3 regions of the Streptomyces sp. NPDC102514 genome follow, and region 3 is predicted to be linked to each of the others. Evidence: riboswitches for the same ligand, from Rfam matches in the RefSeq annotation. Region 3 holds a riboswitch; each other region holds the start of a gene.
The links. A riboswitch is a leader RNA that binds a small molecule or an ion and turns the genes downstream of it on or off. The one in region 3 is predicted to bind cyclic di-AMP.
Positions count from the first base shown of each region.

Region 1: it holds a riboswitch for cyclic di-AMP, as region 3 does, so the genes downstream of both, ACZ60E_RS40450 (transglycosylase family protein) here and ACZ60E_RS45000 (C40 family peptidase) in region 3, are expected to answer to the same signal.
Region 2: it holds a riboswitch for cyclic di-AMP, as region 3 does, so the genes downstream of both, ACZ60E_RS29985 (transglycosylase SLT domain-containing protein) here and ACZ60E_RS45000 (C40 family peptidase) in region 3, are expected to answer to the same signal.

Region 1 is NZ_JBVJLW010000024.1:2,793-12,916, reverse strand. It holds gene ACZ60E_RS40475 (SurA N-terminal domain-containing protein) at 1-312, shown strand, start outside; gene ACZ60E_RS40470 (nucleoside triphosphate pyrophosphohydrolase) at 370-1,356, shown strand; gene ACZ60E_RS40465 (globin domain-containing protein) at 1,543-2,763, opposite strand; gene ACZ60E_RS40460 (cytochrome P450 family protein) at 2,935-4,230, shown strand; gene ACZ60E_RS40455 (LysM peptidoglycan-binding domain-containing protein) at 4,460-5,362, shown strand; cyclic di-AMP (ydaO/yuaA leader) riboswitch at 5,582-5,752, shown strand; gene ACZ60E_RS40450 (transglycosylase family protein) at 5,757-6,464, shown strand; gene eno (phosphopyruvate hydratase) at 6,948-8,234, shown strand; gene ACZ60E_RS40440 (FtsB family cell division protein) at 8,325-8,801, shown strand; gene ACZ60E_RS40435 (DUF501 domain-containing protein) at 8,831-9,352, shown strand; gene ACZ60E_RS40430 (Ppx/GppA phosphatase family protein) at 9,592-10,124, shown strand, end outside.
Region 2 is NZ_JBVJLW010000013.1:184,363-194,486, forward strand. It holds gene ACZ60E_RS29960 (LolA family protein) at 1-82, opposite strand, end outside; gene ACZ60E_RS29965 (CHRD domain-containing protein) at 377-1,417, opposite strand; gene ACZ60E_RS29970 (polyprenyl synthetase family protein) at 1,591-2,601, opposite strand; gene ACZ60E_RS29975 (peptide MFS transporter) at 2,942-4,465, shown strand; gene ACZ60E_RS29980 (CocE/NonD family hydrolase) at 4,476-6,536, shown strand; cyclic di-AMP (ydaO/yuaA leader) riboswitch at 6,866-7,030, shown strand; gene ACZ60E_RS29985 (transglycosylase SLT domain-containing protein) at 7,034-7,750, shown strand; gene ACZ60E_RS29990 (HAD family hydrolase) at 7,744-8,652, opposite strand; gene ACZ60E_RS29995 (NAD(P)-binding domain-containing protein) at 8,871-10,079, opposite strand.
Region 3 is NZ_JBVJLW010000041.1:1,298-11,421, forward strand. It holds gene ACZ60E_RS44990 (M23 family metallopeptidase) at 1-762, shown strand, start outside; gene pcrA (DNA helicase PcrA) at 850-3,432, opposite strand; cyclic di-AMP (ydaO/yuaA leader) riboswitch at 3,962-4,134, shown strand; gene ACZ60E_RS45000 (C40 family peptidase) at 4,142-5,302, shown strand; gene ACZ60E_RS45005 (hypothetical protein) at 5,439-5,792, opposite strand; gene ACZ60E_RS45010 (C40 family peptidase) at 6,233-7,297, shown strand; gene ACZ60E_RS45015 (LuxR C-terminal-related transcriptional regulator) at 7,371-8,135, opposite strand; gene ACZ60E_RS45020 (ATP-binding protein) at 8,132-9,415, opposite strand.

The sequences.
Region 1 (10,124 bases), on a different contig from region 3:
ACCGGCCTGGAACAGCAGGCCGGCGGCGCGAAGGCCCTGGAGGTGAGCTGGCTCCAGCAGTACGGAGTGCCGCCCGAGCGGCTCGACGACAACCTCCGCGTCCAGATCGAGGCCCAGAAGCTCGCCGCCGCGCTCGGCACGGACACCAGCCAGCCGGCCTTCTGGAAGGCACTGTCCGACGCCTCCAAGAAGCTGGACGTCGACCTGAACCCCCGGTACGGCAGCTGGGACGTCGAGAAGAGCAGCCGCGTCGACGCCAAGCTCCCGTGGGTGCGCGACATCACGGCGGCGGCGAGCCAGAAGACGATGTGACCGCCGAAGGCCTGTGAGCCCGTACCGTCCGGCGCACGTGACCTCGATGTCAGTGGCGTGGGTTACGTTCGAGGGGTGAACGCATCCAGCCCCGGGCGCATCGTCCTGCTCACCACCAGCCACCGTGTCGCGCCCGGACTCCTGTCCTGGCCCGCCTGGCAGGCGCTGCACGGCGCCGACCGCGTCCTGTGCGCGGACGGCGCCCACCCGCAGCTGCCGTATCTGCGCGAGGCGGGCATCCAGGTCGAGGAGGCCGCGCCCGGCGCCCAGGAGCTGGTCGACGCCTGCGCCGGGGGGCACACGGTCACCGTCGTCGCCACCGGCGAGGGCGAACCGCGCCTGACCGACGGCCTGGCCCGGCTGGCCGGCACGGGACGCGTCCAGATGCCCGACCTCGAACTGCTCCCCGCCTCGTACGACCTTCCGGGCGCCCGCCTCCTCGACCTCGTCCAGGTGATGGACCGCATCCGCCTCGAATGCCCCTGGTCGTCGCAGCAGACCCACGAGGGCCTCGCCAAGTACGGCATCGAGGAGGCGTACGAACTGGTCGAGGCCATCGAGGAGGGCGACCGGGACGAGCTGCGCGAAGAGCTCGGCGACGTACTGCTCCAGGTCGTCTTCCACTCCCGGATCGCCGAGGAGGGCAGCCCGGAGGACGGCTCGGAGCCCTTCTCCATCGACGACGTCGCGGCCGGCATCGTCACCAAGCTGATCCACCGCCACCCGCATGTGTTCGGCGACGAGACCGCCTCCACACCCGAGGAGGTCAAGGAGCACTGGCTGCGCACCAAGGCGGTGGAGAAGCAGCGGACGTCGGTCACGGCGGGCGTCCCGCTGGGCCAGCCCGCCCTCGCACTGGCCGCGAAACTGGTCTCCCGCGCACGCACGGCGGGCCTGGACACCCCCTTGCCCCAGGGCGAGGGCATCGGCTACGAACTCCTGGCCCTGGCAGCGCAGGCGGAGAAGTCCGGCGTGGACCCGGAAGCATCCCTGAGAGCAGCGGCTCGCTCCTACCGGGACGCCATACGAGCAACAGAGTCCTGACCGTCCCTTTCCAACCCCCTCCAGGTCAGCGCCCCAAAGGGGCGCGGGGAACTGCGCGCCCGACCCCCACCGAACCCGCACCCGACGTACAAGGCCGGGGCGCAGCCCCGCCGTTCAGGGGCGCGGGGAACTGCGCGACCAGCCACGACGGACCCGCAGACAACACACCACCCCCCCAGCGGAGCGTCACCGCGGCTGGGGCCGCCGCAGCAGCCACGCTCCGGGCCCAAGGGCCCGACACCCGTCCCGGTCCCGTTCCGGCCCGGTGGTCGGGAGTTCGTCACAAAAGACCCGCCCCGGCTCCACCCCGAGCCCGGCAAGCACGGAGGAGATCCCCGACACCAACCCCGGCGGCCCCGCCAGATAGACATCGTGCCGAGCCCAGTTCGCCCGGTTCCCCAGAGCCGTCAGCAACCGCTCCGTGGCCTGGGCCTTCGGCCGCCCCGGCGCGGGCGTGAGCACGGTGACGTCCAGCCAGGGCAGCCGCGTGCGCAACCCGTCGAGCACGGCCCGGTCGTAGAGGTACGCGACATCGCGGGCGACGACGAAGAGCCGCGCCTCGTCGTACGCCCCGGACGCCCGCCCCAACTGCTCCAGCAGCGCCTTCACCGGCGCCCACCCGGTACCGGCCGCGATGAAGGTGGGGGGCCGCTCCACGGGCGTACGGAGCGTCAGCCTGCCCCCCGGCGCGCCGAGCCGCAGGACATCGCCCTCCCGGGTGCGGCGGACGAGTTCGGGCGACAGGGCACCGCCCGGGACGAGGCTGATGTGCAGATCGAGTGTGCCGTCGCAGCGGGGCGCGTTGCCGACGGAGTACGGGCGCCAGACTCCCGGGACCCGGGGGCTGCCCACGCTCACGTACTGGCCCGGCAGATGGGGGAGGGGCCGGTCCGGACGGAGCGTCAGCACGGCGAGGTCGTCCCCGCCCCCGGTGCTCCCGGGCAGTCCGGTGCGGTCGACGACCTCGGCGTCCCACCAGGACGGCTGCCCCTGGCTCTCCGACTCGTCCGCGCCCTCCAGCATGGCGTCCGTGACGAGCGCGTACGCCTCGCCCCAGGCCTTCTCCACCTCCGGGTTCCACGCCGACCCGGACACGGCGGCGAACGCGGCGATCAGGCTGTCTCCCACGGCCGTGTAGTGCTCGGGGCGCGCCAGATACTTCCGGTGGTCGCGCCCCAGTTCCCGCAGGTACTCGTGGAGTCCCGGCCCCTCCAGGCGGGCGACGACGAGCGCCAGGGCGGTGAACAGCCGGTCCCGCTGGCGTTCCTTGTCCTCGGGGGAGTCCAGCGGGAACAGGGCCCGGACATCGGGGTGGTGCCAGAACAGATGCGAGTAGAAGTACTTGAGCGCGAACTCGGCCCGCCTTTCGACGACCGCGAAACTGGTCCGGAGTATTTCGGGGTCCACGCCCGCGAATGTAGATAGCGGGGGAGCCGGACAGTCAAGAGGGGGAACATTTAGGGACAGCCCGTCATCAAACACGTAAGGCGGTCATGGTCGCGGTCGGCGCGGGAGGGTGGGCGCGGGCCGGCAGGACGCCGGGCGGGTGCGGGCCGCCCCTGCCGATACCGTCGAGGAGTGACCGAAACGCCTGCACAGCCGCCCGCGCCGACCACGGGGCAGCCCGTCCCCGAACTCTTCAGCTGGGAGTTCGCCACCGATCCCTACCCGGCGTACGCCTGGCTCCGTGAGCACGCCCCCGTGCATCGGACGAAGCTGCCCAGCGGGGTGGAGGCATGGCTCGTCACCCGTTACACGGACGCCAAGCAGGCACTGGCCGACGGCCGGCTCAGCAAGAACCCCGCCCATCACGACGGGACCGAGCACGCGAAGGGCAGGACCGGCATTCCGGGGGAGCGGAAAGCCGAGCTGATGACGCACCTGCTCAACATCGACCCGCCGGACCACACCCGGCTGCGGCGGCTCGTCAGCAAGGCGTTCACACCCCGGAGAGTGGCCGAATTCGGTTCCCGCGTGCAGGAACTGACGGACCAGCTGATCGACGGGTTCGCCGGGAAGGGCGAGGCGGACCTCATCCACGACTTCGCCTTCCCGCTCCCCATCTACGCGATCTGCGACCTCCTCGGCGTCCCGCGCGAGGACCAGGACGACTTCCGCGACTGGGCCGGGATGATGATCCGGCACGGGGGCGGGCCCAGGGGCGGTGTCGCCCGGTCGGTCAAGAAGATGCGCGGCTACCTCGCCGAGCTGATCCACCGCAAGCGCCAGGAACTCACGGACGTGCCCGCACCGGGCGAGGACCTGATCTCCGGCCTCATCCGGGCCTCCGACCACGGCGAGCACCTCAGCGAGAACGAGGCCGCGGCGATGGCCTTCATCCTCCTCTTCGCCGGTTTCGAGACAACCGTGAACCTCATCGGGAACGGCACCTACGCGCTGCTCACCCACCCCGGCCAACGGCAGCGGCTGCAGGACTCCCTCGCGGCCGGCCACACGGACCTGCTCGCGACCGGCGTGGAGGAACTGCTCCGCTACGACGGGCCCGTGGAGCTGGCCACCTGGCGGTTCGCCACCGAACCGCTCAGCGTCGGCGGACAGGACATCGCCGCCGGTGACCCCGTACTCGTCGTGCTCGCGGCGGCCGACCGCGACCCCGACCGGTTCGAGGACCCGGACACGCTCGACCTCTCCCGCCGTGACAACCAACACCTCGGTTACGGCCACGGCATCCACTACTGCCTCGGCGCGCCCCTCGCCCGGCTGGAGGGCCAGACCGCGCTGGCCACGCTGCTGACCCGGCTGCCCGACCTGCAACTGGCGGGAGATTCGGCCGATTTGAGGTGGCGTGGCGGGCTCATCATGCGTGGATTGCGCACGCTTCCGGTGGAGTTCACCCCGGTCGCGAAGTCTTGACGGAAGTCGACCGAAGTCATGGCGGCCGTAGCACCGAAGGCGACGGAAGGTGAGCCTCCGTCAACTCTGTGATCTTCACGTTATCTACGCTGCACCGACTTGTGACAAGAGTTCGAGTGCCGCTACGTTCACCCATCAATGCGGCAGGTCCGCCCGTCGCAGCAGTCACGAGCACGGCTTTCCGCCGTGCCCCGTGCGTATTCCTTGCTGTCACGCGAAAGGCAATCGCATGCTCTCCGGGAACGGCCGTCATCGTCGCCCCCGCCAGGCCCCGGCGCTCCTCGTCGCCGCCGGCGTGGCCGGATCGGCCATCGCGATCCCCCTGCTCGGTGCGAGCGGCGCGAGTGCCGCCAGCGGTACGACCTGGGACGCGGTCGCCGAGTGCGAGAGCGGCGGCTCATGGAGCGCCGACACGGGCAACGGGCTCTACGGCGGACTCCAGATGAGCCAGGAGACCTGGGAGCAGAACGGCGGCCTCGACTACGCGCCGAGCGCCGACCAGGCCAGCCGTTCGCAGCAGATAGCCGTCGCCGAGAAGATCCTCGCCAGTCAGGGGACGAGCGCCTGGGTGACCTGTGGTCTCGTCGCCGGTCTGACGCAGGACTCCGGCTCCGCCGACGTCGACACAGGCCTCGCCGAGGACGCCACGAGCCCGTCGGCCGACGCCGATACGGCAAAGGGGAGCGACAGCGCGAAGTCCGACTCGTCCACGGACGGCGACGCGAAGTCCGACGACGACTCCGCCTCGGAGTCACAGAGAACGGACAGCTCGTCCGCCGATACCAAGGCGAAGGGTGACGACTCGGACAAGTCGTCCCAGAACGACGACGCTTCGGCCGACGAGGCCGCGGACAGTTCCGGCCGCCACCGGGGCGGCAGCGCCGAAGAGGTCGACATGGCCCCCCGTGCGGACGACTACGCCGGCCGGCACGCCTCGCGCAGCGACAGCACCTCACGCGTCCTCGCCGACGAAGGCTCGTACGCGGTCCGTTCCGGCGACAGTCTCTCCAGCATCGCCGACTCCCTTGGCATCGACGGCGGGTGGAGCGAGCTCTACGCCGCGAACAAGGACAGTATCGGCTCCGACCCGGACTTCATCATCCCCGGTCAGCGCATCGCGGTCGACGGCTGAGCGAGTGTCGAGCAAGTAGTGATCAAGGCGCCGAATCGGGCGAAAAGCAGCGGCAGTTCGCGCTGAATGTCCGATTTGGCGAATTGAGACATGGATCTCAACACCCCTGATCGTCTTTGAAATTCGGCGCGGCCCGTGTCTACGGTCGTGACCGCTCGCCATTGGTGAGCCCCGACGGTCGCACGCCGAATCCTGCCAACGGCCGTACGGGAACAGTCGTCGCGTAAAGCGCCGTAGGCAGGAGCGGGGGACCCAAGGTAAGTGCCGGAGCCGGTCGTCGAGACCGGATACGGCTTGGGGTTAAGCCGCGTGACAGCAGTGTCGCGCGGCCGGGCAACTCACTCGGCCCGAACCCGACAGCTCACCTCGCAGGCGTCGGTGAGGGGATCACTTCATGCTGCTTTCGAGCAAGGGCAAGCACCGTCGCCCGTCCAAGGCCACCCGCATCGCCACGCTGGCCGGTGTCACCACCGCCGCCGTCGCCGTCCCGCTGATGGGCGCCACGGGAGCCTCCGCCGCCACCGCCTCCGAGTGGGACACCGTCGCCCAGTGCGAGTCCGGCGGCAACTGGTCGATCAACACCGGCAACGGCTACTACGGCGGCCTGCAGTTCTCGTCCTCCACCTGGGCCGCGTACGGCGGCAGCTCGTACGCCTCCACCGCCGACCAGGCCTCCAAGTCCCAGCAGATAGCCGTCGCCGAGAAGGTTCTCGCGAGCCAGGGCAAGGGTGCCTGGCCGAGCTGTGGCGTGGGCCTGTCCGGCGCCTCGACCGGTGGCTCCACCGCCCCGTCGGGCTCCGACAGCTCCAGCGGCTCCAACCAGAGCACCACGCAGCCGCAGCAGCAGAACTCGCAGTCCTCCGAGGAGCGCGCCTCGCGTTCGCAGGAGCGTCCGGCGGCGAAGAAGACCGTCGAGACCCCGACCGGCAAGAAGGTCAAGAAGGGCGACGGCGAGTACAAGGTCGTCAAGGGTGACACCCTCAGCGAGATCGCCGCGAAGGAGAAGGTCAAGGGCGGCTGGGCGAAGCTGTACAAGCTCAACGACGACATCGTCGACGACGCCGACTTCATCTTCCCGGGTCAGCAGCTGCACCTCAGCTGACGACGGCCGCACCACGGCCGGCCCGCCCTCGGCGGTTCATCGGTCGCGTCCCCGCTTCGGCGGCCCGGACATGACCGCGGGCATCACCGCGGACATCACCTCCGGTCGAGGCACTGGCCGCTCGGCCTCGACCGGACGTCCGGCCCACATCCGAATCGCGACTGAACCACAGCGCCCTCACATCCGTGTCCTCCATAGTGGGGGCCTCGTGAGGGCCACCCCCGTCCCCCACGGGCTCCCCGCTCCGGTGCGTGTTCCCCCGTACGCACCGGGGCGGGGCTTTTTTGTGCTGTTCTTTCTGCCTGTTCTTTCCGCTCGTGTCTTTGTTCCGTTCGGAAACAATTTCCTCTCGGTTCTGTCCAGGGGGCGGTCGAGGGCTGGCCGATCCCCGGCAGCCGGTTAGGCTCATCCCGCGGGGCCACCACGGCCTGCGCGCAACCGGGCCTCCGGCCCGGCACAGCTTGTGTCACATCCCAGAAGGAGATGCTCGTGCCGTCCATCGACGTCGTCGTAGCCCGGGAAATCCTGGACTCCCGAGGCAACCCCACGGTCGAGGTCGAGGTCGGCCTCGACGACGGCAGCACGGGTCGTGCCGCCGTTCCGTCCGGTGCCTCCACCGGTGCCTTCGAAGCAGTCGAGCTCCGTGACGGAGACCCCAACCGCTACCTCGGCAAGGGTGTCGAGAAGGCCGTCCTCGCCGTCATCGAGCAGATCGGCCCGGAGCTCGTCGGCTACGACGCCACCGAGCAGCGCCTCATCGACCAGGCGATGATCGACCTCGACGCCACCGACAACAAGGGCTCGCTCGGCGCGAACGCCATCCTCGGCGTCTCCCTCGCCGTCGCGCACGCCGCCTCCGAGGCCAGCGACCTGCCGCTCTTCCGCTACCTGGGCGGACCGAACGCGCACCTGCTGCCCGTCCCGATGATGAACATCCTGAACGGCGGGTCGCACGCCGACTCGAACGTCGACATCCAGGAGTTCATGATCGCGCCGATCGGCGCGGAGTCCTTCTCCGAGGCCGTGCGCTGGGGCGCCGAGGTCTACCACACCCTCAAGAAGGTCCTGAAGAGCCGCGGCCTGTCCACCGGCCTCGGCGACGAGGGCGGCTTCGCCCCGAACCTCGGCTCCAACCGTGAGGCCCTCGACCTCATCGTCGAAGCCATCAAGGAAGCCGGCTACACCCCCGGCGAGCAGGTCGCCCTCGCGCTGGACGTCGCCGCGTCCGAGTTCTACAAGGACGGCAAGTACGAGTTCGAGGGCAAGTCCCGCTCGGCCGCCGAGATGACCGAGTACTACGAGGAGCTCGTCGCCGCGTACCCGCTGGTCTCCATCGAGGACCCGCTGTACGAGGACGACTGGGCCGGCTGGAACGTCATCACCGAGAAGCTGGGCGCCAAGGTCCAGATCGTCGGCGACGACCTCTTCGTCACCAACCCCGAGCGCCTCGCCCGTGGCATCGAGGAGGGCTCCGCCAACGCCCTGCTGGTCAAGGTCAACCAGATCGGTTCGCTGACCGAGACCCTGGACGCCGTCGAGATGGCCCAGCGCAACGGCTTCAAGTGCATGATGTCCCACCGCTCCGGCGAGACCGAGGACGTCACCATCGCCGACCTCGCGGTCGCGGTGAACTGCGGCCAGATCAAGACCGGCGCCCCGGCCCGCTCGGACCGCGTCGCCAAGTACAACCAGCTGCTGCGCATCGAGGAGATCCTCGACGACGCCGCGGTGTACGCGGGCCGCTCGGCCTTCCCCCGCTTCAAGGGCTGACACCCTCGTAGGCAGCGTCGTACGTACGTCCCCGTACCCGGTCCCGTACCGTGTGCGGGGACGTACGTACGTATCGGGGAGGCGGGACAGATGGCCGTGAAGGACCGTGACCGGTTCTCCACCGCGACCAGGCTGCGGGTGCTCGGTGAGCAGACCGCCGCCCGCGTCTACCGCTCCCAGACCAAACGCCAGGCGCGCCGCTCGCGGCTGACCGGCCGTGCGGCGCTTCTCGCCCTCGTACTCTGCTCGCTCGTCGTGGCCCTCGCCTATCCCATAAGGCAGTACGTCTCCCAGCGTGCCGAGGTCGCCGACCTGCAGCGCGAGCGCGAACAGGCCCGCGAACGCGTCGAGGAGCTGCGCGACCTCAAGGCGCGCTGGCAGGACGACGCGTACGCCGAGCAGCGCATCCGGGAACGGCTGCACTACGTGATGCCGGGCGAGACCGGCTTCATCGTGATCGACCCCGACGCGGCGAAGAAGACGCGTACGGACCGGACGGCCGCCGACCGGGCCTGGTACGCCAACGTCTGGGACGGCGTCGACAAGGCCGACGCCTCCGACCAGTGAACTGAACCAGAAGGACACAGAGCCAAGGCATGGAAACGCCCCCGCCGCCCACACCGCGCACCGAGCCCACCGACGCCGACGTCGAGGCCTTCAAGCAGCAGCTCGGGCGGCCGCCGCGCGGGCTGCGCGCGATCGCGCACCGCTGCCCGTGCGGACAGCCGGACGTCGTCGAGACGGCCCCCCGGCTTCCCGACGGGACGCCGTTCCCGACGACGTACTACCTGACGTGCCCGCGTGCGGCCTCCGCCATCGGCACGCTGGAGGCGAACGGCGTCATGAAGGAGATGACGGAGCGTCTCGCCACGGACCCCGAACTGGCCAAGGCGTACCGGGCCGCGCACGAGGACTACATCGCGCGCCGTGACTCCATCGAGGTGCTCGAAGGGTTTCCCAGCGCCGGCGGGATGCCGGACCGGGTGAAGTGCCTGCACGTCCTCGTCGGGCACTCGCTGGCCGCCGGGCCGGGGGTGAACCCCCTGGGGGACGAGGCGATCGCGATGCTGCCGGAGTGGTGGCGCAAGGGGGCGTGTGTCGTGCCGACGGCAGGGTGAACCGGGGGGCGGGGTGCGCTGTGGGGTGCGGCCCGGTGGGGGCTGATCGCGCCGTTCCCCGCGCCCCTAAAAGATTGCGCCGTTCCCCGCGCCCCTGAAAGGCGGGGCTGCGCCCCGGCCCTGGCATCTAGGGGCGCGGGGAACTGCGCAGTCTTTAAAGCGGCGCGGGGAACGGCGCAAACGGGGGTTCGGGGGCGGAGCCCCTGAGTGGGACGAACGACTGGTTACAGGAGATCACCATCAAGACTCGCGTCGCCGCCGTCGACTGCGGCACCAACTCCATCCGCCTCCTCGTCGCGGACGCGGACCCCGACACCGGCGAACTCGTCGACCTCGACCGCCGCATGACGATCGTCCGCCTCGGACAGGGCGTCGACCGCACGGGCCGCCTCGCCCCCGAGGCCCTGGAGCGCACCTTCGCGGCCTGCCGCGAGTACGCCGAGGTCATCAAGGAGCACGGCGCGGAGCGCCTGCGCTTCGTGGCCACCTCCGCCTCCCGCGACGCCGAGAACCGCGACGACTTCGTGCGCGGTGTCCTCGACATCCTGGGTGTGGAGCCCGAGGTCATCTCCGGCGACCAGGAGGCCGAGTTCTCGTTCACGGGCGCCACGAAGGAACTGACGGGCCGTGACGACCTGGCCAAGCCCTACCTCGTGGTGGACATCGGCGGCGGCTCCACGGAGTTCGTCGTCGGCGACGACCACGTGCGCGGCGCCCGCTCGGTGGACATCGGCTGCGTACGGATGACGGAACGCCACCTCGTCCGGGACGG
Region 2 (10,124 bases), on a different contig from region 3:
ACCGGGCGGCTTTCTGCCGGCCGCCGCGCCTGTCCTCCGCCTCGTCGTCGGTCGTGCTGTCGTCGGATCCGTACGGTGCCATGTGTGCCCTACCTCCGTTGTCGGCGGCGGCTAACCGTCCACGCACTCGTCCACCCTGGCCGCCATTGTCACCCGAACTGCTGTGAAGTGGTGTGTCCCATCCGACCAAATCGGCCGGTCGAAAGCGTCAGACCTCGGAGCCAACTCCTTGTACACCTGGGGTATGACATGGGTGGACGGCGCCCCTCCCGACCCGTAGGGGTCGAACGGGAAGGACGCCGTCCGTGTAACACGCCGAAGCGCGGTGAAACCCTTCGCCCGCCCTTTGCCCACGGGCTGACGACAGCCGCTGTGCCTACCGGTTGACGAAGACGTAGTCCGCCCCGTACGGCACTCCCACGACCGTCCCCACCTTGCACGAGCCGGCCGGAGCCACCCCGCCCACGGTGTTCAGGCGCAGGATCTCCGCGGTGCCCGCGAGCAGGCCCCGGTGCCTGCCGGACTGCACGGCCCTGAGGTCCAGTTCGGGGATGTTCCTGTCGCCGTTCGGAGTCTTGGAGATCAGCGCGCCGGTCACCGCGCTGCGGTCGGCGGCGATCCACTGCGGAGTACCCGAGTTGGGCTTCACGAACGAGTGGGCGATGGGCCCGCCCAGCACGGCGCTCACATCACGCTGCGCGAAGGCCTTGGTGCCGTCGGCCGACTTCTTGCACTCGTAGATCTGCCTGCCCTTGACGACGGAGGCCTGGAAGTTGTTCGGCGCGTGCCGGAAGTCGAAGTCCGTGGTGACCTTGTGGAGCTGGCCGCGGACGGCGCCACCCGGGAACTCGGCGGTGTGCAGGTTGGCGTAGAAGCTGCCCGGGTCGGCCTTCAGCTTCCCGAGCAGGGCCGCGTCCCCGACCTTGACCGTGCCGGTGACCGTGCGCCCCCGGGCGTCGTCCAGCAGCTTGGTGAAGTCGACCTTGACGCCGCCGTTGACGCCCTTGGCGCCCTGGTGGATGTGGAGCATGACCGGCTTGCCGGTGCCGCGCCACTTGACGGCGACGGACACCTTGTCGCCCTTGACCTTGACGAATTCGAGCGCCGCGCCGTCCTTGTCGCCGACCGCGGGGCCGCCCTGGACCGGTACCTCGTTCGCGCCGTTCAGACTGGCGGCGAGGATGGTGCCGCCCTTGCCGCCGGCGAGAGAGCCGCTCCGCACCCCGATGGACCCTTCACCGTGACCCGCGTGCCCCGCGTGGTCCGCGCCCGTGCTCGAATCCGCGCCCCGGCCGGAGCTGTCGCTGTCGGCCACCGCAGGGAGTACTGCGGCGGCGACACCGGCCGCGGCGGCCACCGCGACACCGGTCATGACGAGCTTCCTGCGGCGCTGCGCGAACGTGACGATCGTCCCCATGATTCGTTTTCTCCCCGTGATCCCGCCGACGCCCCCTGCGTCGGCCTCTGCACTGGATTGCGGAACGAATCTCAGACTGGACTTAATCCAGATGTGTGACCTGAGCCACACACCCGGGTCGTGCGCCCTGGAATCCCGCCGGACGATCACGCGGCGGCGAAAAGACGCGCAGGTCAGCCCGCGCGGTGCACCACCGCGTCGCACAGCTCCACCAGAGCCGCCTTCGCGTCGCACTCCGGGAGAGGCGCCAGCGTGGCGCGGGCGTCCTCCGCGTACCGCACGGTGTCGCGGCGGGCCTGGTCGAGGGCGGGGTGGACGCGCAGCCTGGCCAGCGCCTCCGCGTGCCGTGCGTCGTCCGTCAGGTCGGAGGCGAGCAGTTCGGCGAGGGCGATGTCCTCGGCGAGTCCCAGCCGCTCGACGCGCTCGCGCAGCCGCAGGACGGGCATGGTCGGGATGCCCTCGCGCAGATCGGTGCCCGGGGTCTTGCCGGACTCGCGCGAGTCGCTCGCGATGTCCAGCACGTCGTCGGCGAGCTGGAAGGCGACGCCGAGCCGCTCCCCGTACTGCGTCAGCACGTCGACGACCGTCTCGTCGGCGCCCGACATCATCGCGCCGAACCGGCCGGCCACGGCGATCAGGGAGCCGGTCTTGCCGCCGAGCACGTCCATGTAGTGGTCGACCGGGTCGCGTCCGTCGCGCGGTCCCGCCGTCTCCAGGATCTGGCCGGTGACCAGCCGCTCGAACGCCTCCGCCTGGACCCGTACGGCCTCGGGGCCCAGGTCGGCCAGGATGTGCGAGGCGCGCGCGAAGAGGAAGTCGCCGGTGAGGACCGCGACCGAGTTGTCCCAGCGGCTGTTGGCGCTGGGCACCCCGCGGCGCACGTCCGCCTCGTCCATCACGTCGTCGTGGTACAGCGTGGCGAGGTGGGTCAGCTCGACGACGACCGCCGAGGGCACGATCCCCGGCGCGTACGGATCACCGAACTGGGCGGCGAGCATCACGAGCAGCGGCCGGAACCGCTTGCCGCCCGCGCGCACGAGGTGCTGCGCGGCCTCCGTGATGAACGGGACCTCGCTCTTGGTCGCTTCGAGCAGTCCCTCCTCGACAGCCGCCAATCCGGCCTGGACATCGGCTTCGAGAGCCTGGTCCCGCACGCTCAGCCCGAACGGCCCGACGACGGTCACGAGGGTCTCCTGTCTGCTGACGCTCTCAACGGCGGTCTCTGGATGCTCTGGGTGTGCTCTGTGCTGTGGGTGTTTGTCGATGTGTCGCTGCCGGCTCTCAAGTCAGCGTATCCGGTCGTCTTTCGATCACGATGAGCGCCCGCCCGTCACCTGCCACCACCCTGCCGGACACCCTCCGGCTGATCCCTTTTGCACCTTCGGTCAGGCCGGGCGGTATCGGACCGCGGAAGGTATGTTCGTGATCTGTCGATATGACTGACAACTGACGGATACCTCCTGACTGACGGATACCTCCTGAAGAGGATGGCTTTTCCGGAAGTGGTGCGGGAAGTGGTGGATCTTGTCCCACAGTGCGATCGAAACCGGTTCCGCACCCGACCCGGAGCCCGGGGACGGACCCCCGGACGCCGCCGACGACCACGCCTTCTTCGGCCAGCCCAGAGGCCTGCTCACCCTCTCCGGCCTTGAGGTCTGGGAGCGCTTCTCGTTCCTGGGGATGCAGGCGATCCTCGTCCTGTACTTCGCGGACACGGTCGCCCACGGAGGCATGGGCATGTCCGCCGGAACGGCCGCCTCCGTCTCGGCCGCGTACGGGACGCTCGTCTATCTGGTCTCGGTGGCCGGCGGCTGGCTCGCCGACCGGGTCCTCGGCTCGTACCGGGCGGTCCTGTGGGGCGGGATCCTGATCGCCTGCGGCCACTACGCGATGGCGGTGCCCACCGCGGCGGCCACCTGGGCCGGCCTGGGACTGATCAGCGCGGGCACGGGCCTGCTGAAGCCCAACGTCGCCACCATGGTCGGCAAGCTCTACCGCACCGACGACGACCGCCGTGACGCCGGTTTCGCGCTCTACTACATGGCCATCAACACGGGCGCCTTCGCGGGCCCGCTGATCACCGGCTGGCTGGGCGACCACCGGGGCTGGCACTGGGGCTTCTCCGCGGCGGCCGTCGGCATGACCCTCGGCCTGATCCAGTACGTCGCGGGCCGCCGTCACCTGGCCGGACGCAGCCAGGCGGCCGAGTTCGCGCTGCCGCCCCGCGCCATGCGCCGCGCGGTCCGGCTGATCGTCCTGGGGCTCCTGGCCGCGGCGGCACTCGCGGTCGTGCTGGCCCTCTCCGGAGTGCTCACCATGGACCGCTTCGTGGACCTGCTGACGCTGATCTCGGTGATCGCGCCGGTGGTGTACTTCGCGGTGATGTTCAGGAGCCCGCGGGTGACCCCGGAGGAACGCGGCCGGCTGCGCCCGTACATCGTCCTCTTCCTGGCCTCCACGGTCTTCAACTTCATCCTCTTCCAGGCGTACTCGACGATGATCCTGCTGGCCGCGTCGAACGCCGAGACGACGATCCTCGGCTTCGACTTCCCCGCCGGCTGGTACGCGTCCGCCCTGGGCGCCTTCGAGGTCGCGCTGGCCCCCGTGGTGGCCGCGCTCTGGGTGCGGATGGGACACCGCCAGCCGCACGCCTCCAACAAGATCGCGTTCGGCGTGGTGCTGGGAGGGCTGTCGTTCCTGCTGATGGTGCTGCCGACCTCCGGCCACGACGGCGACGACTACCTGATGTCCGTCTGGTGGATCGTCGGCTCGTACTTCCTGCTGGGGCTCGGCGACATCCTCCTGGAGACCTCCGGCATGTCGGCCACCACGAAGCTCGCCCCGAAGGCCTTCGCCAGCCAGACCATGTCCCTCTGGTTCCTCTCGCTGGCCCTCGCCAACGGCATCCAGGCCCAGACCGTGAAGCTCTACGACGACGTCTCCAAGCCCGCGTACTTCGGCGTCAACGGCGCGATCGCCGTGGCCGCCGGTCTGCTCGTGATCGCCGCGGCGTCCTGGCTGCGCCGCACGATGCACCCCGTCCACTGAGGTGACACCCATGCGCATCCGTACGTCCTTCCCCTGCGAGACGTTTCACGAGGACATCCGCATTCCCCTCACGGACGGAACCAAGCTCTACGCGCGCGTGTGGCGTCCGCTCACCGGCGAACCCGTACCGGCCCTGCTCGAATACCTCCCGTACCGGCTGACCGACTGGACCGCCCCGCGCGACTGGCAGCGCCACCCCTGGTACGCGGGCCACGGCTACGCCTCCGTGCGCGTGGACGTCCGCGGGCACGGCAACTCCGAGGGCCTGCCGGGCGACGAGTACTCCGCGACGGAGCTGGCCGACGGGGTCGAGGTCGTCGACTGGCTCGCCGCCCAGCCCTGGTGCTCCGGCTCGGTCGGCATGTTCGGCATCTCCTGGGGCGGCTTCAACTCCCTCCAGATCGCGGCCCTCGCGCCCGAACCGCTCAAGGCCGTCGTCACGGTCTGCTCGTCGGACGACCGCTACGACAACGACGTGCACTACATGGGTGGTTCCGTACTCGCCGTCGACATGCACGCGTGGGCGGCGACCATGCTCGCGTTCGTGTCGCGCCCGCCCGACCCCGCGTACGCGGGCGCGTCCTGGCGCGACCTGTGGGTGGAACGACTGGCGTCGGTCGATCCGTTCCTGCACACCTGGCTCGCCCACCAGACGAGGGACGAGCAGTGGCGCCGCGGCAGCGTCTGCGAGGACTACTCGGCGATCCGGGCGGCCGTGCTCGCGGTCGGCGGCTGGCACGACCCGTACCGGGACACCGTGCTGCGCCTCGTGGAACACCTCCCGCCGGACCGCGTACGGGGCCTGATCGGGCCCTGGTCGCACCAGTACCCCGACCGGGGGCTGCCGCCCGGCCCCGCCATCGGCTTCCTCCAGGAGACGCTGCGCTGGTGGGACCACTGGCTGAAGGACACCGACGCCGACACCGACGCCGAGACGGGCACCGGCAGCAGCACCCGCTCCGGCTCCGGCAGCAGCTCCGGCTCCGGGGTGATGTCCGAGCCACTGCTGCGCTCGTACGTCAGCGACTCGCACCCGCCCGCGACGGTGTACCCGGTGCTGCCCGGCCGCTGGGTCGGCGACCCCGCCTGGCCCTCCCCGCTGGTCGCCCACGTCCCGTACGCGCTCCAGGGCGCCCCCGTGGTGGTGCGCTCCCCGCAGCACACCGGGCTGGACGCCGGCCGCTTCTTCCCCTTCGGCAACGACGCGGACCTGCCGCCGGACCAGCGGGAGGAGGACGCGCGGTCGGTGTGCTTCGAGTTCGAAGTACCCGAGGAGATCTGGGTACTGGGCCGCCCGCGCGTGCGCCTGAGGCTCACCTCTCCGGCGACGCGCGGCCATGTAGTGGCCCGTCTGTGCGACGTGGCTCCTGACGGCTCCTCGACCCTGGTCACCCGAGGCGTCCTGAACCTGACAGCCCGTCATGGCCGTGACCAGGTGGTTCCTTGGGAACCGGGCGCTACGGAGAATGTGCTCTTCGAACTGAACGGCATCGGCCACGCCTTCCCGCCGGGCCGTCGCATCCGGCTCGCGGTCTCCTCCGCGTACTGGCCGTGGATCTGGCCCCAGCCGGGCTCGGAGGCGGGCTTCACCCTCACTCCGTCGGGCAGCGTGCTGGAACTGCCGGTCCGCGCCCAGGAGTCGGACCCCTCCATCGTCTTCGAGGAACCGGAGCAGTCGGCTCCGCTCGGTGTGAACTTCCCCGCCACCCTGGACGAACCGCGCCCCGAACGCCTCGTGGTCCGCGATGTCGCCAAAGGTGAATGGCGCCTGGAAGTGGATCCGCGGTACGGCGGCACCCGCGTCTATCCGGACGGACTCGAATTCACCGAGGACGCGCTGGAGACGTACACGATCAATGAGTCGGACCCGTTGTCCGCGCGCACCAGGTCCGACTGGTCCGTCCGGCTGCACCGGCCGGAAATGCCGTGGGACGCGAGTGTCGAGACGCACTCCGAAATCACCTGCGACGAGACGGACTTCATCACTTCGAACGAAGTGATCTGCAAGGACGGCGACGAAGTGGTGTTCCACCGCACCTGGGAGAAAAGGATTCCGCGTACGGCGGGATGAGCCGGGACGGGTTCACGCACCCCTGGAACCGCCCGCGGCGCCCGGTATCCGGCGTCCACAGAATATTGCGTATCACCTTTTTTATGGACATTGGCCTCCTGTGCCAGTGAATTGAGTCACGCCCGCGTGCGGTGATCGTTTCGCCGGTTCCGTCGATTTCCCTTTGCGGAAAGCAAGTTGAACTTCGCCTTCCGTTTTGATCAAGAGATATTCGCCCGACATGGCAGTTCAAAGCCGTCGCTGCGCGAATTCGGGGCTTGTTCACGGCATGTGCTCTCGCATACGTTCACGTCACTCCGGACGGATCGCCTAATCCTGCCGCCGCCCGGAAATCCCAGTCACCCATTCACTCGCGTACGGCAGGAGCGGGGGACCCAGGTAAGCCGCCGGTCCGTATCGCGGAACGGCTAGGGGTCAAGTCGCGCACCCCACGCGGCCGGGCATCTCCCGCCCGAACCCGACAGCTCACCTCGCAGGCGCCGGAGAGGACATTCGCCATGCCCGCACGAGGCAAGCACCGCCGCCCCAGAAACAGCACCCTCACCCGTGGCATCGTCGCCGCCGGGACGGGCGGAGCCGCACTCGCGCTCCCCCTCGTAGGAGCCACCGGCGCCCAGGCCGCCACCCCGAACGCGGTCCCGCAGGTCTCGCTGGTCACCTACAAGGTGGTCCAGGGCGACACCCTGTCGAAGATCGCCAAGGCGCACACCACGGGCGACTGGAAGAAGCTCTACAAGGCCAACCGCGCGGTCATCGGCGACGACCCGTCGGCCATCCGGCCCGGCCTCAAGCTGACCGTGGGCACGAAGAACGGCGGGACCCCGGCGAAGACCGCCACGGCGTCCAAGGCCTCCACGGCGTCCGCCGTCACCCCGGCCTCCGCGAAGACCTACACGGACGACCTCGACGGCTGGATCAGGCAGTCGCTGGACGTCATGGCCCAGCAGGGCATCCCGGGCACCTACGACGGCATCCACCGCAACATCATCCGCGAGTCGTCGGGCAACCCCCAGGCCATGAACAACTGGGACTCCAACGCGGTCGCCGGTACGCCCTCGAAGGGGCTCCTGCAGGTCATCGACCCGACCTTCTCGGCGTACCACGTGACCGGTACGTCGCTGGACCCCTTCGACCCGGTCGCCAACATCACGGCGGCGTGCAACTACGCCGCCGCGCGCTACGGCTCGATCGACAACGTCTTCGGCGCCTACTGACCGACGCCCGAGCGGGCTCCCGGACCGGCCTGCCGGCCGATACGGGGGCCCGTCCCGCCGGTCCGGCCGGTCCCGTCCGCGTGGTCGGTCCGGCCGGTGGAGAACATGCGCTCCAGGACCACCGCGATGCCGTCGTCCTCGTTCGAGAGGGTGATCTCGTCGGCGACGGACTTGAGTTCGGGATGCGCGTTGGCCATCGCCACCCCGCGCGCCGCCCAGTCGAACATCGGGATGTCGTTCGGCATGTCCCCGAAGGCGATGGTCTGCGCCGACGTCAGGCCCAAACGGCCGGCGGCGAGCGCGAGACCCGTGGCCTTCGTGATGCCGCATGGCTGGAGTTCGACGGTACCGGGCCCGGACATCGTCACGGTGGCGAGGGAACCGACCGCTCCACGGGCGGCGGACGCCAACTCGTCGTCGGAGAGCAGGGGGTGGCGCAGCAGCACCTTGCTGATGGGCCGGGTCCAGAGGTCGTCGCGCCGCAGCACCCGTACCGCGGGCAGCGTCGGGTGGGGCATCTCGTAGCCCGGCTCGATGAGCGTGAGTCCGTCGACCCCGTCCTGGTCGACGGCCGCGTACACCTCGCCGACCTCCGCCTCGATCTTGCCGAGAGCCACCTCCGCCAGCTCACGTTCGAGCGTGACGGACCACAGCATGCGGTCCGCGCCGGCGTCGTACAACTGTGCGCCCTGTCCGCACACCGCGAGCCCCTGGCTGCCGAGTTCGTCCAGCAGCGGCCGTACGCGCGGGGCGGGGCGCCCCGTCACCACGAGGTGCCGGGCGCCTGCCCCGACCGCCATCGCCAGCGCCGCGCGCGACCGGTCCGAGAGGGTGTCGTCGCCGCGCAGCAGCGTCCCGTCCAGGTCAGTGGCGATGAGTGAATATGCAATCGGTGGGGCCATGATCAGAGAATACGGATCGAATCCCCCAGCGACTCGACGGGAACCGGACGTCGTCCGGCACCTCGACCGCCTCACGCGTCGTCGCGGGCCCCAGCAGACCCCTGGAGTTCAGGCCGATCCCATGACATATCGGCCACTCCGCCGACCCGATTCACGCCCCTTTCCCGACCGCCCGCGTGCGCCCGCGCGCTCCCACCGCGTGCGTTCGCGCCCCTGGTTCAGCGGTGCCGCGCCGCCAGGTGCCGGACCAGCCGCGGCGAGGCGAACTCCGTCCCGCACACGAACCGCATCACCGGGCCGTACGAGGCCGCGGCCGGCAGTCCGGTGAAGTACAGACCGGGCACGGAGGAGCTGAATCCGGCGCCCAGCCTCGGTGTTCCGCGGCTGACGGCCAGCCGTGTCCGCAGCTCATGGCCGAGGAAGTCCATCGCGGCGAGGTCGACGTGGTAGCCGGTGGCGGCGACGATGTGGTCCGCGGACAGTTCCTCGACGCGACCGCCGAGGGTCCGGACAGTGAGGGCAGGCCGCCCGGCCGCCTCCCCGGAGGCACGGAGGATCCGCGCCACCTCGCTCACCCGCACTTTTCCCTCGAACCGGTCGCGCAACCACCAGGCGCCGAGGGGCCCGAGGACACTGCGGACGAGGAAGTGCCGGATTCCCGGCGGCAGATGACGGTACGGGTGCGGGTAGTAGGTGAGGGCCCACAGCGACCAGGCCCGGCCGAAGGGCGACTCCGGGCGCCGCAGCGGCTGCCGCCACGGGGGCGCGCCGAAGTCGACAGACCCTTTTCCGCGCGCCACCACGCGCACCTGTGCGCCCGACTCGGCGGCGAGCGCCGCCGTCTCCAGGGCGGACTGGCCCGCGCCGACGACGATCAGTTCCCGGCCGGCGAACCGGGACAGGTCGTGCAGTTGCGAGCTGTGCGAGACGGGGCCGGTGGGCGTCGGTCCGTCGGGTGCGGCCACGGCGAGTTCGCGGGGCAGGTGCGCGAGGCCGGACAGACCGGTCGCGACGACGACCGCCCGCGCGGTGAACACCTCCCCCGAGTCCAGCTTGAGTTCGAAGCCCCGCAGGTCGCCACGTCGGTCGACCGAGACGACGCGCACCTGTTCCAGTTCCGGCACGAGCCGCTGCCGGAACCACTCCCCGTACGCGACGAACGTCTCGACCGGGATGATGTCCTCGTCCGTGACCAGGCGGGGAACGCCCGCCGCGTCGCAGTAGTCGACGAGGTCGTGCCCCGGTTGCGGGGCGTCGATGTTCGAGGCGGCCGGGGTCGATTTCAGGAGCATCCCCTCGGGCATGTTCGCCCGCCAGCTCACCATGGGTTCACCGAACACCCGTACCGGAATGCCGCGCGCCCTCAGATGCGCGGCGGTGGACAGGCCGAAAGGCCCGGCACCGATCACTGCCACCGGCTCCATCACGAAGTCCCCTCCCCAGAACGCCACTTCGTCCTTCCGTGCGCACCC
Region 3 (10,124 bases):
CGCGCGGCGAACCGTTCCGCTTCCCGGTCGCGCCGCCGCACACCGCCCAAGCGTTCCGCGCTCCTGACGATCGCCGTGCCGTCGGCCTGTGTGATGGGTGTCGCCGGTATCGCCGCCGCGTCCGTGACCGGTGGCGACGGCGGGGACGACGTCCAGACCACGGCCGCCGCGCCCGATGCGAGCGTCGTGAAGCCGACGGCCGCGAACAACAAGCTGGACGCCCAGCTCCAGAGCCTCTCCGCGGACGCGGACGACTTCGCGGACCGGGCGAGCCGTACGCAGGAACGTATCGACTTGAAGGCCGAGCAGGCCGCCGAGAAGCAGAAGGCAGTGGCCGAGGCGGCCCGCAAGGAGCGGCTGCGGCCGAAGTTCGCGCTGCCGGTCGCACGGCACGGGCTCAGCGCCTACTACGGCCAGGCCGGTATCAACTGGATGTCCGTGCACACCGGTATCGACTTCCCGGTCTCGTACGGCACGACGGTGATGGCCGCGACGGACGGAACCGTCCGTACGCAGTGGAACAGCGCCTACGGAAACATGATCATCGTGACGGCCAAGGACGGCACGGAGACCTGGTACTGCCACCTCTCCACGTACAAGGTCGCCTCGGGCACGGTCGTGAAGGCCGGCGACCCGATCGCGTACTCCGGGAACTCCGGCAACTCCACCGGCCCGCACCTCCACTTCGAGGTGCGCCCCGGCGGCGGTTCGGCGATCGACCCGCTCCCGTGGCTGCGCAGCCACAGCATCGACCCCACCTAGGGCCTGTCTGCACCTGCTCGGAAGGGCCCGGCACCGGCGCGGAAGCCGCCCGGTCGGCGGCTCCGCCCCTGCATCCCGTCCCGCTGCCTACAGCTTCTCCACCGGCGCGTACCGCAGCAGCAGGCGCTTGGGCTTCTCGCCGCCGAAGTCGACCGTCGCTTCCGAGTTCGCCCCCATGCCCTTCACCCCGACCACCGTGCCGAGGCCGAACTGGTCGTGGGTGACCCGGTCCCCGACCGCCAGCGACACCACCGGCTTCTCCGAGGAACCGCGCCGCGTCGCGAAGCCGGACGCGCCCGAGGCCGCCGAACGCGAGCGGGAGGAGGACAGGGAGGCCGCCACACCGCCGACCGGACCGGAGGCCACCGCTCCCATGGAACCCGTGCGCTTCCAGTCCAGATGTACCTCCGGGATCTCCTCCAGGAAGCGGGACGGCGGGTTGTACGAGGGCTGCCCCCACGCGCTGCGCATCGACGCCCGGGTCAGGTAGAGCCGCTCGCGCGCGCGGGTGATGCCCACGTACGCGAGGCGCCGCTCCTCCTCCAGCTCCTTGGTCTGGCCGAGGGCGCGCATGTGCGGGAACACGCCGTCCTCCATGCCGGTCAGGAAGACGACCGGGAATTCGAGGCCCTTGGCGGTGTGCAGGGTCATGAGGGTGATGACCCCGGAGCCGTCCTCGTCCTCGTCGGGGATCTGGTCGGAGTCGGCGACCAGGGCCACCCGCTCCAGGAAGGCGGCGAGCCCGGTCGGCGTACCGGCCTCGGCATCGGCATCGGCCGTATCAGCCTCGCCCTCGCCCTCGTTCGCTCCCGTGCCCGTGCCCGTGTCCGCGCCGCCGGCCGCCTCCTGCTCGAACTCCAGGGCCACGGAGGCGAGTTCCTGGAGGTTCTCGATGCGGGTCTCGTCCTGCGGGTCGGTGGAGGCCTGCAACTCGGCGAGGTAGCCGGTGCGTTCGAGGATCGCCTCCACGACGGTCGCCGGGCCCGCGCCGGACTCGACGATCGTCCGGAGGTCCTCCATCAGTGTGTTGAACCGCTTGACGGCGTTCGTCGAGCGGGCCGCCATGCCGTACGCCTCGTCGACGCGGCGCAGCGCCTGCGGGAAGCTGATCTTCTCGCGCTGGGAGAGCGCGTCGATCATCGCCTCGGCGCGGTCGCCGATGCCGCGCTTCGGCACGTTCAGGATGCGGCGCAGCGGTACGGAGTCCTCGGGGTTCGCGAGCACGCGGAGGTACGCGAGGACGTCCCGGACCTCTTTGCGCTCGTAGAAGCGGACGCCGCCGACGACCTTGTAGGGCAGGCCGACCCGGATGAAGATCTCTTCGAAGACACGGGACTGGGCGTTCGTACGGTAGAAGACGGCGACGTCGCCGGCCTTCGCGTCGCCCGCGTCGGTGAGACGGTCTATCTCCTCGGCGACGAACTGCGCCTCGTCGTGCTCGGTGTCGGCTACATAGCCCGTGATGCGCGCGCCCGCGCCCGCGTTCGTCCACAGGTTCTTCGGGCGGCGCGATTCGTTGCGCTCGATGACCGCGTTGGCGGCGGTCAGGATCGTCTGCGTGGAGCGGTAGTTCTGCTCCAGCAGGATCGTCGTCGCGTTCGGGTAGTCCTCCTCGAACTGGAGGATGTTGCGGATCGTCGCGCCGCGGAAAGCGTAGATCGACTGGTCGGCGTCACCGACGACGCACAGCTCGGCCGGCGGGAGGTCGTCCTCCCGCGGCGGTACGTCCTCGGGGTGCGCGACGGGGTCCGTGGCGCTGCCGACGAGCTCCCGGACGAGGGAGTACTGCGCGTGGTTCGTGTCCTGGTACTCGTCCACGAGGACGTGGCGGAAGCGGCGGCGGTAGTGCTCGGCGACGTCAGGGAAGGCGCGCAGGAGGTTGACCGTCGTCATGATCAGGTCGTCGAAGTCCAGCGCGTTCGCCTCGCGCAGCCGCGACTGGTACATCGCGTAGGCCTGGGCGGCGGTCTTCTCGAAGCCGTCGGAGGCCTGTGCGGCGAAGTCCTCCTCGTCGATCAGCTCGTTCTTCAGGTTCGAGATCTTGGCGCTGAAGGACTTCGGCGGGAAGCGCTTGGGGTCGAGGTCCAGGTCACGGCAGACCAGGGCCATGAGCCGCTTGCTGTCGGCGGCGTCGTAGATCGAGAACGACGACGTGAAGCCGAGCTTCTTGCTCTCGCGGCGCAGGATCCGTACGCAGGCGCTGTGGAAGGTCATCACCCACATCGCGTTGGCCCGCGGGCCCACGAGCTGCTCGACGCGCTCCTTCATCTCGCCCGCGGCCTTGTTCGTGAAGGTGATCGCGAGGATCTCGCCGGGGTGCACCTTGCGCTCGCCCAGCAGGTGCGCGATGCGGTGGGTGAGCACACGGGTCTTGCCGGAACCGGCGCCGGCCACGATGAGCAGGGGTGAGCCGTGGTGGACGACCGCCGCGCGCTGGTTCTCGTTCAGCCCGTCCAGGAGCGCGGCCGGGTCCACCAGGGGCCTCGGGGCGCCGTCGCGGTAGTAGGCGTCCCTGGGCCTGCTGGGAGGAGGCACGTCGAAGCGCCCGCCGAACAGGTCGTCCGGACCGTGGTCCGGCGCTTCGTCCTCGGGCGGCGGCGGGGGCTCTTCCTCGTGGGCCCGGGAGGGCTTGAGGTCCGCCAGGAAGCTGTCATCAAAGAGGCTGCTCATCGCTCTCCGAGTCTAGGCGCCCCCACTGACACCCGGCCGCCACCCCGGAAACTCGGCGGAATCCCGGGCGGGCGGCCAAGGGCAGAGCCTCACCCGTGATGAGTCCGCCACTACACAGGGTGGCCGGGACGGCGGCGGGACGGTGTGGCCGGGACGGCGGCGATGCGGTGTGCGGCGGTACCGCCACAGGGCGCTGATTTCGCCCCGCATCTGAACCGCGTACGGCTGGCCTCCGTATAACCGTGCGGAGACGGGGCGCACCAGACACCGCCTGATGGAGGTCACTCCCGAGCCGACCGGAACCGGCCCGTCGGCATGGGCGCCGCTCCGCGACGCGATCGACCCGCTCCCGCGCCCTTCGGGGACAACTCGGAGCAGATCATGACCAATTGACGTCGGCGGACGACACCCGTGGTCCAGGTCACGAAAATGTATCGGGCATATCGCACATCAAACTTCACAGGTGCCACACGTATTGGCTAACTTTCGCGTAGGCCGCTCGACCCGCACCGGCGAACAACGCCGGGCCGAGCGGGCTCCGCCGAATCCGGCATGCCCTCGTGGCCTCCGGAACCGGGGACCCAACCGATCCTGGGGTGAATCGGTCCGAACTCCCTCGTGGGACAAGGACCGTAGGGCAAACCTTCCGAAGCACTCGCCCGAACCCGACAGCTAACTCGGTAGGCGGATGACGGAAGGAGACGCCCTCGTGGCGCCACACCGCAAGTTGCGGCCCCCCAGTTCTCTGGGCCTGCGGACACCGGCCCTCGCCACCGCGGCCCTGACCTCGGTGGCCCTGCTCTCCCAGACGGCGGACGCCTCGCCGGCCGCGGAGCCCAGGCCCAGCACGGAGGAAGTCCAGAAGAAGATCGACGACCTCTACCAGCAGGCGGGCACGGCCACCGAGAAGTACAACGCCGCCAAGGAGAAGACCACCAAGCAGCGCAAGCGCGTCGCCACGCTCCTCGACGACGTGGCGCAGCGCACGGAGAAGCTCAACTCCGCGCGTGAGGCGCTCGGGACGTTCGCCGCGGCGCAGTACCGCACGGGAGCCTCCGCACCCGACAGCGCTTCCCTCCTCCTCGCGGACAACCCGCAGGACTACTTCGACCAGACCCAGCTGATGAACCGGCTGACCGCCCGCCAGAAGCAGGCCGTCGACGAGTACGTCACCGAGCGGGCCACCACGTCGAAGAAGCGGCAGGAGGCCTCCGAGGGCCTGGAGACGCTCACCACGACGCAGAGCACGCTGAAGACCTCCAAGGCGGACGTCCAGCGGAAGCTCGCCGAGGCGCGCGAGATCCTCTCGAAGCTGACCGCCGAGGAGAAGGCCCGCCTCGCCGCGATCGAGCGGAAGAAGCAGGAAGAGGCCCAGCGCAAGGCGGACGAGCTGGCGCGGCAGCAGGCGGCCGACGCGGAGCGCCAACGCCAGGAGACGGCGACGCAGGGCACGGGAACCGCCACGGGTTCAGGGGCGGGCACGGGTTCGGGGAGCACCTCGGGCTCGGACTCCGCCTCCTCCACCAAGGCCGCCAAGGCGCTGGCCTTCGCCCGCGCCCAGATCGGCAAGCCGTACGTCTGGGGCGCCAGCGGCCCCGGCTCGTACGACTGCTCCGGTCTGACCCAGGCCGCCTGGAAAGCCGCCGGTGTGACGCTCCCGCGCACCACCTGGGACCAGGTGGACACCGGCACGACGGTCTCCGTGGACAACGCCCAGCCCGGCGACCTGGTCTTCTTCTACGACGACATCAGCCACGTCGGCATCTACATCGGCGACGGCATGATGATCCACGCCCCGAAGCCGGGCGCGTACGTCCGCGAGGAGTCGATCTACTACATGCCGATCCACAGCGTGGTGCGGCCGGGCTAGCGCCCAGCTGCATCTGGACGGAACGCGGACGGGGTACGGCAGGCATGTGCCGTACCCCGTCCGCGTTCCGGACGGGCTTCCAGGCTTCCGCGGCGGCTTCCCGGGCAGTTTCCAGGGCGGTCTCCGGGGCGGTCGCTCAGGTCCAGAGCAGCGCGATGAAGATGTTCACCGTGGTCAGCCCGCCCACCAGGGCGAACAGGCCCTTCTCCACCTTCTCGTCGTCACGTTTGACGTAGACGAGGCCGAGGATCACGACCAGCAGGGCCAGCTTCACACCGATCTTGATGTTGTTGACGGTCTGGTCGTCGGCCTGGTTGAGGCCGACGAGGAGCGCGCCGGTGACCAGCATGGTCAGCGCGCCGTGGAGCATGGCGGGGGTGAAACGGGCCGTGCCGTCGCCCATGGCCTTCATCTGGGTGAGGAACCCGCCCAGCAGGGCGGCGATCCCGATGATGTGCAGGGCGACGAAGACATGAATGAGTACGTCCATGAGCCCGGACCCTAACCGGACGCCCGCACGCCGCCTCGCACCGGCCCGCGCCCCGGGTCTCTTGCGGGCCCCGGGCGGCGCCCATAGCACCGTCGCACGTGCCGCTCCCCCGTAACACGCCCATCGGTCACCGCACCACGCCAAGTCGCCCGCACCGGGCCCGGATCACGGTCGCACCCGGTCACCTCGTGGCCGACTGCCACCACTTCCGTACATGCCGTTACCACCGGCGCATCACGAGGTTTAGCGTCCTTCCCCAGGTGACCGGCTCCCCACCACAACCGCCCGGGCCAGGGCGGCAGTCGGCACCACCGCCAAGAGGTCCGGCGGCGGTCCGCTCCCCCTGTGCGGGCTGCCGCCGGACGTGCAACCAGCCCCTGAGGGCCACCGCCGTGGACGTACCAGTGCCTCGGCGGCTACGGAAGGAACGTGGATCGCACGTGGCAGCGCACCGCAAGCCCCGACAGCGCTCACTCGGCGGCGGTACGGCCCGCACCGCCTTCACCATCGCCCTCGCGGGCGCGGCGAGCGCGACCGGGTTCGACGGGACGGGGGTCGCCGCACCCGAGCTGACGCCGGCCCAGGTGAAGGCGAAGGTCGACAAGCTGTACCAGGAGGCGGAGGTCGCCACCGAGAAGTACAACGGCGCGAAGGAGAAGTCCACCAAGGCGGCCGGCCGGCTCGGCACGCTGCAGGACGAGGCCGCGCGCAAGACGGAACGGCTCAACTCCGAACGGGACGCGCTCGGTTCGCTGGCGACCGCCCAGTACCGGGACGGCGGCATCGATCCCGCGCTGGGGCTGATGCTCTCCTCGGACCCCGACCGGTATCTGGACGGCGCCGCGTTCGCCGAGCGGGCCGGCAGCAGGCAGGCCTCGGCGGTCTCCCGCGTACGCACACAGCTGCGCGACATCGAGCAGTTGCGCGGTGCCGCACACATCGAACTCACCTCGCTCAAAGCACGGCAGGCGGACCTCAAACGCCACAAGAAAACAGTCACCGGCAAGCTCGGCGAGGCACGCCAACTGCTGTCCCGGCTGCCGGACGCGGACCGGGCCCGCATCGGCGCGGACGACCCGGACACCGCCCGCGCCTCACGTTCCGGTGAGGCCGCGCGCGGGCTCGGCCAGGGCTCGTCCTCCACGACCGCGCCCAACTCCCGTGCGGCGGCTGCGGTCTCGTACGCCTACGGCAAGCTCGGCAGCCCCTATGTGTGGGGTGCCACCGGCCCCGACGCCTTCGACTGCTCGGGGCTGATGCAGGCCGCGTACCGCTCCGCGGGCATCTCGCTGCCCCGGACGACGTACGCGCAGATCAACGCGGGCCAGCGCGTCTCCCGTTCCGCGCTCCAGCCCGGTGACCTGGTGTTCTTCTACTCGGGCATCAGCCATGTGGGGATGTACGTGGGCAACGGGCAGATGATCCACGCGCCCAACCCGTCGGCTCCGGTACGGGTCGCGCCCGTCGACGAGATGCCGATCGCGGGGGCGACGCGGGTCGCGTGAGGCAGACCTCCCACCGCCCGGGCTCGACATCGGCCGGCTGTGGCTGTGGCGGCCGACCGTCGGCGGGCAGGCGTTACACCAGTCGTCGTGCCGTCGCCCACCGGGTCAGCTCGTGGCGGTTGGAGAGCTGGAGCTTTCGCAGGACCGCCGAGACATGGGACTCGACCGTCTTGACGGAGATGAAGAGCTGCTTGGCGATCTCCTTGTAGGCGTACCCGCGGGCGATGAGACGCAGCACCTCGCGCTCGCGCTGGGTGAGACGGTCGAGGTCCTCGTCGACCGGCGGGGCGTCGGTGGAGGCGAAGGCGTCGAGGACGAAGCCGGCCAGGCGGGGCGAGAAGACGGCGTCGCCGTCCTGGACACGGAAGACCGAGTCGACGAGATCCGTGCCGGTGATCGTCTTCGTCACGTAGCCGCGGGCGCCGCCCCGGATCACCCCGATGACGTCCTCCGCCGCGTCCGACACCGACAGCGCGAGGAACCGCACCGGCTGCTCCGGGTCGGCCATCAACGGCGAGCAGCGGCGCAGTACTTCGACACCGCCCCCGCCCGGGAGGTGCACGTCGAGCAGGACCACTTCGGGGCGGGTCGCCGTGATGACCGTGACCGCCTGGTCGACGTCCGCGGCCTCACCGACCACCTCGACGCCGGTCCGCTCGGTCTGCCCGATCTCCGCCTGGACTCCGGTACGGAACATGCGGTGGTCGTCGACGAGCACCACGCGCACCCGCCGCCCGGGCGCGGAAGCCGCCGGGTCCTCCGCCGAGCCCGCTCCGGCGTCCGGCCCGACTGCTCCGGCCGCTCCGGCCGCTCCGGTCGGTTCGTTCGCGTCGCTCATGTCTCCGCCCTCTCCATCTCCAGCTCGACCTCCGTGCCGCCGTCCGGCACCGCGCGCAGCCTGGCCGTACCGCCGTTGCGCTCCATGCGGCCGATGATCGATTCTCTGACGCCCATGCGGTCGGCGGGTATCGAGTCCAGGTCGAATCCGGGACCGCGGTCCCGGACCGACACGAAGACGGTCCTTCCCTCGACCTCGGCGAAGACCTGCACCGCGCCGCCGTCGCCACCGTACTTGGCCGCGTTCACCATGGCTTCCCTCGCGGCCTGCATCTGGGCGGCGGTCCTGTCGTCGAGCGGGCAGTCGCCGACGACCACGACCTCTATCGGAACGCCGTGCTTGTCCTCCACCTCCGCCGCGCTGCGCTTGACCGCCTCCGCGAGGGTGTCGGGCTCGTCCGCCTCGTCCTTGCCGGTGCCCTCCGGTTTGTAGAGCCAGTTGCGCAGGTCGCGCTCCTGGGCGCGGGCCAGGCGTCGGACCTCGCTCGCGTTCTCCGCGTTGCGTTGTATGAGTGTGAGGGTGTGCAGCACCGAGTCGTGGACGTGCGCGGCGACCTCGGCCCGCTCCTGGGCGCGGATGCGCATCAGGCGCTCCTCGGAGAGGTCCTGGGTCATGCGCACGAGGTACGGGCCCGCCAGCAGCGCTATCCCGACGAGGACGGCGAGCGCGGCCTGCAGGACCGAGCCCAGGTGGGCGGCGGAGCCCTGCAGCACGAATATCCCGGAGACCCCCGCGGCGACGAGCAGGACACCGGCCGCGGAGCGGAGCAGGCTGATCGTGCGCTTGCGGCGCCCCACCTCCATCCAGCGGGCCCGGCGGGCGTTGTCCGCCTGGCGCCAGACGAGGGCGACGCCCGCACCGACGAGGACGGTGGGCCAGAGGTAGGCCTTGGCGCCGCCGCTCAGGTCCACGTTCCCCACGAAGACCAGGGCCACGACGACCATCGCGAGCAGCGCGACGATCTGGCCCTTGTCGGGCTTGCGGGCCACGAGCCTGCGGCGGCCGTCGGGGGAGGTCTCGGTCGCGAGGGCGGGAGGCCGCTCGGCGTCCACGCCGCCCACGCCGAGCGGGACGAAGAACCAGAACGCCGCGTACAGCAGGGCTCCCAGGCCGTCCGCCATGAACAGGCCCGCGAAGACCAGCCGGACCCAGATCACGGGCAGGCCGAGATGCCCAGCGAGCCCCCGCGCCACGCCCCCGAGCCAGCGTCCGTCGCTGCTGCGGTAGAGCTTGCGCGGAGGCCGCGGGTCCTCGATGGTCAGGGCTGCGGCGTCCGGCATGCCATCGATGTTCACACGCCGGACGCCACCGGGCATCAGGGTCGACCCCCGAGACTCCCCTGATCTTCGATTCCGGGCTGCGGCGGGTGTGCGGGGGGCTGGCCACAGCGACCGGGGCTGTGTGGCTGGCCCAGGCGCCGATGGCCGAGCGGCCCAGGCACTGGCACTGGCCCTCGCGCGCGCGTGCGCGGTCCTGTGACGTGGTACCGCTCGGCTCGCACGCCGGGATCGCATGGCTCGGGTACCGGCGTCACCTATCTCAGGTGGCGGTGTCGCGGGCTCGGGCGCCGGGACTGCGTCGTCCAGACCCTCCGCTGCCACGTGGCTGGGGCTCTGGCGCCACACACCCCAGACACTTGCGTCGCGAGCCCGGGCCCGTCGCCCTGGCACCCCGTCGCCCGGCCGCCCCGGCCTCCGGCCCCCGTCGCCCTGCCGCGAACCTGGCTCGGGCGCAGGCACCAGCCAGCCAGACAGCGGCTGCCCAGACGCTGGCGCCCACGCCGCGTGACTCGGGCACCAGCGCCGTGCGGCTCGGGCGCCGACCCCGCAGACCGGTGCAGGCGCCGCGTCGCCCAGGGCCCCAAAGCCCCCGGCCCCCCCCAGTCCCCCGGCCCCGCGCCTGTCCAGACACCAGCACCCCACCACTCCGCCGCCCCACTACTCCGCTGGCCTGCCGCCCGGCGCCCGCCGCCGGCTGGGGGTCGTCTCG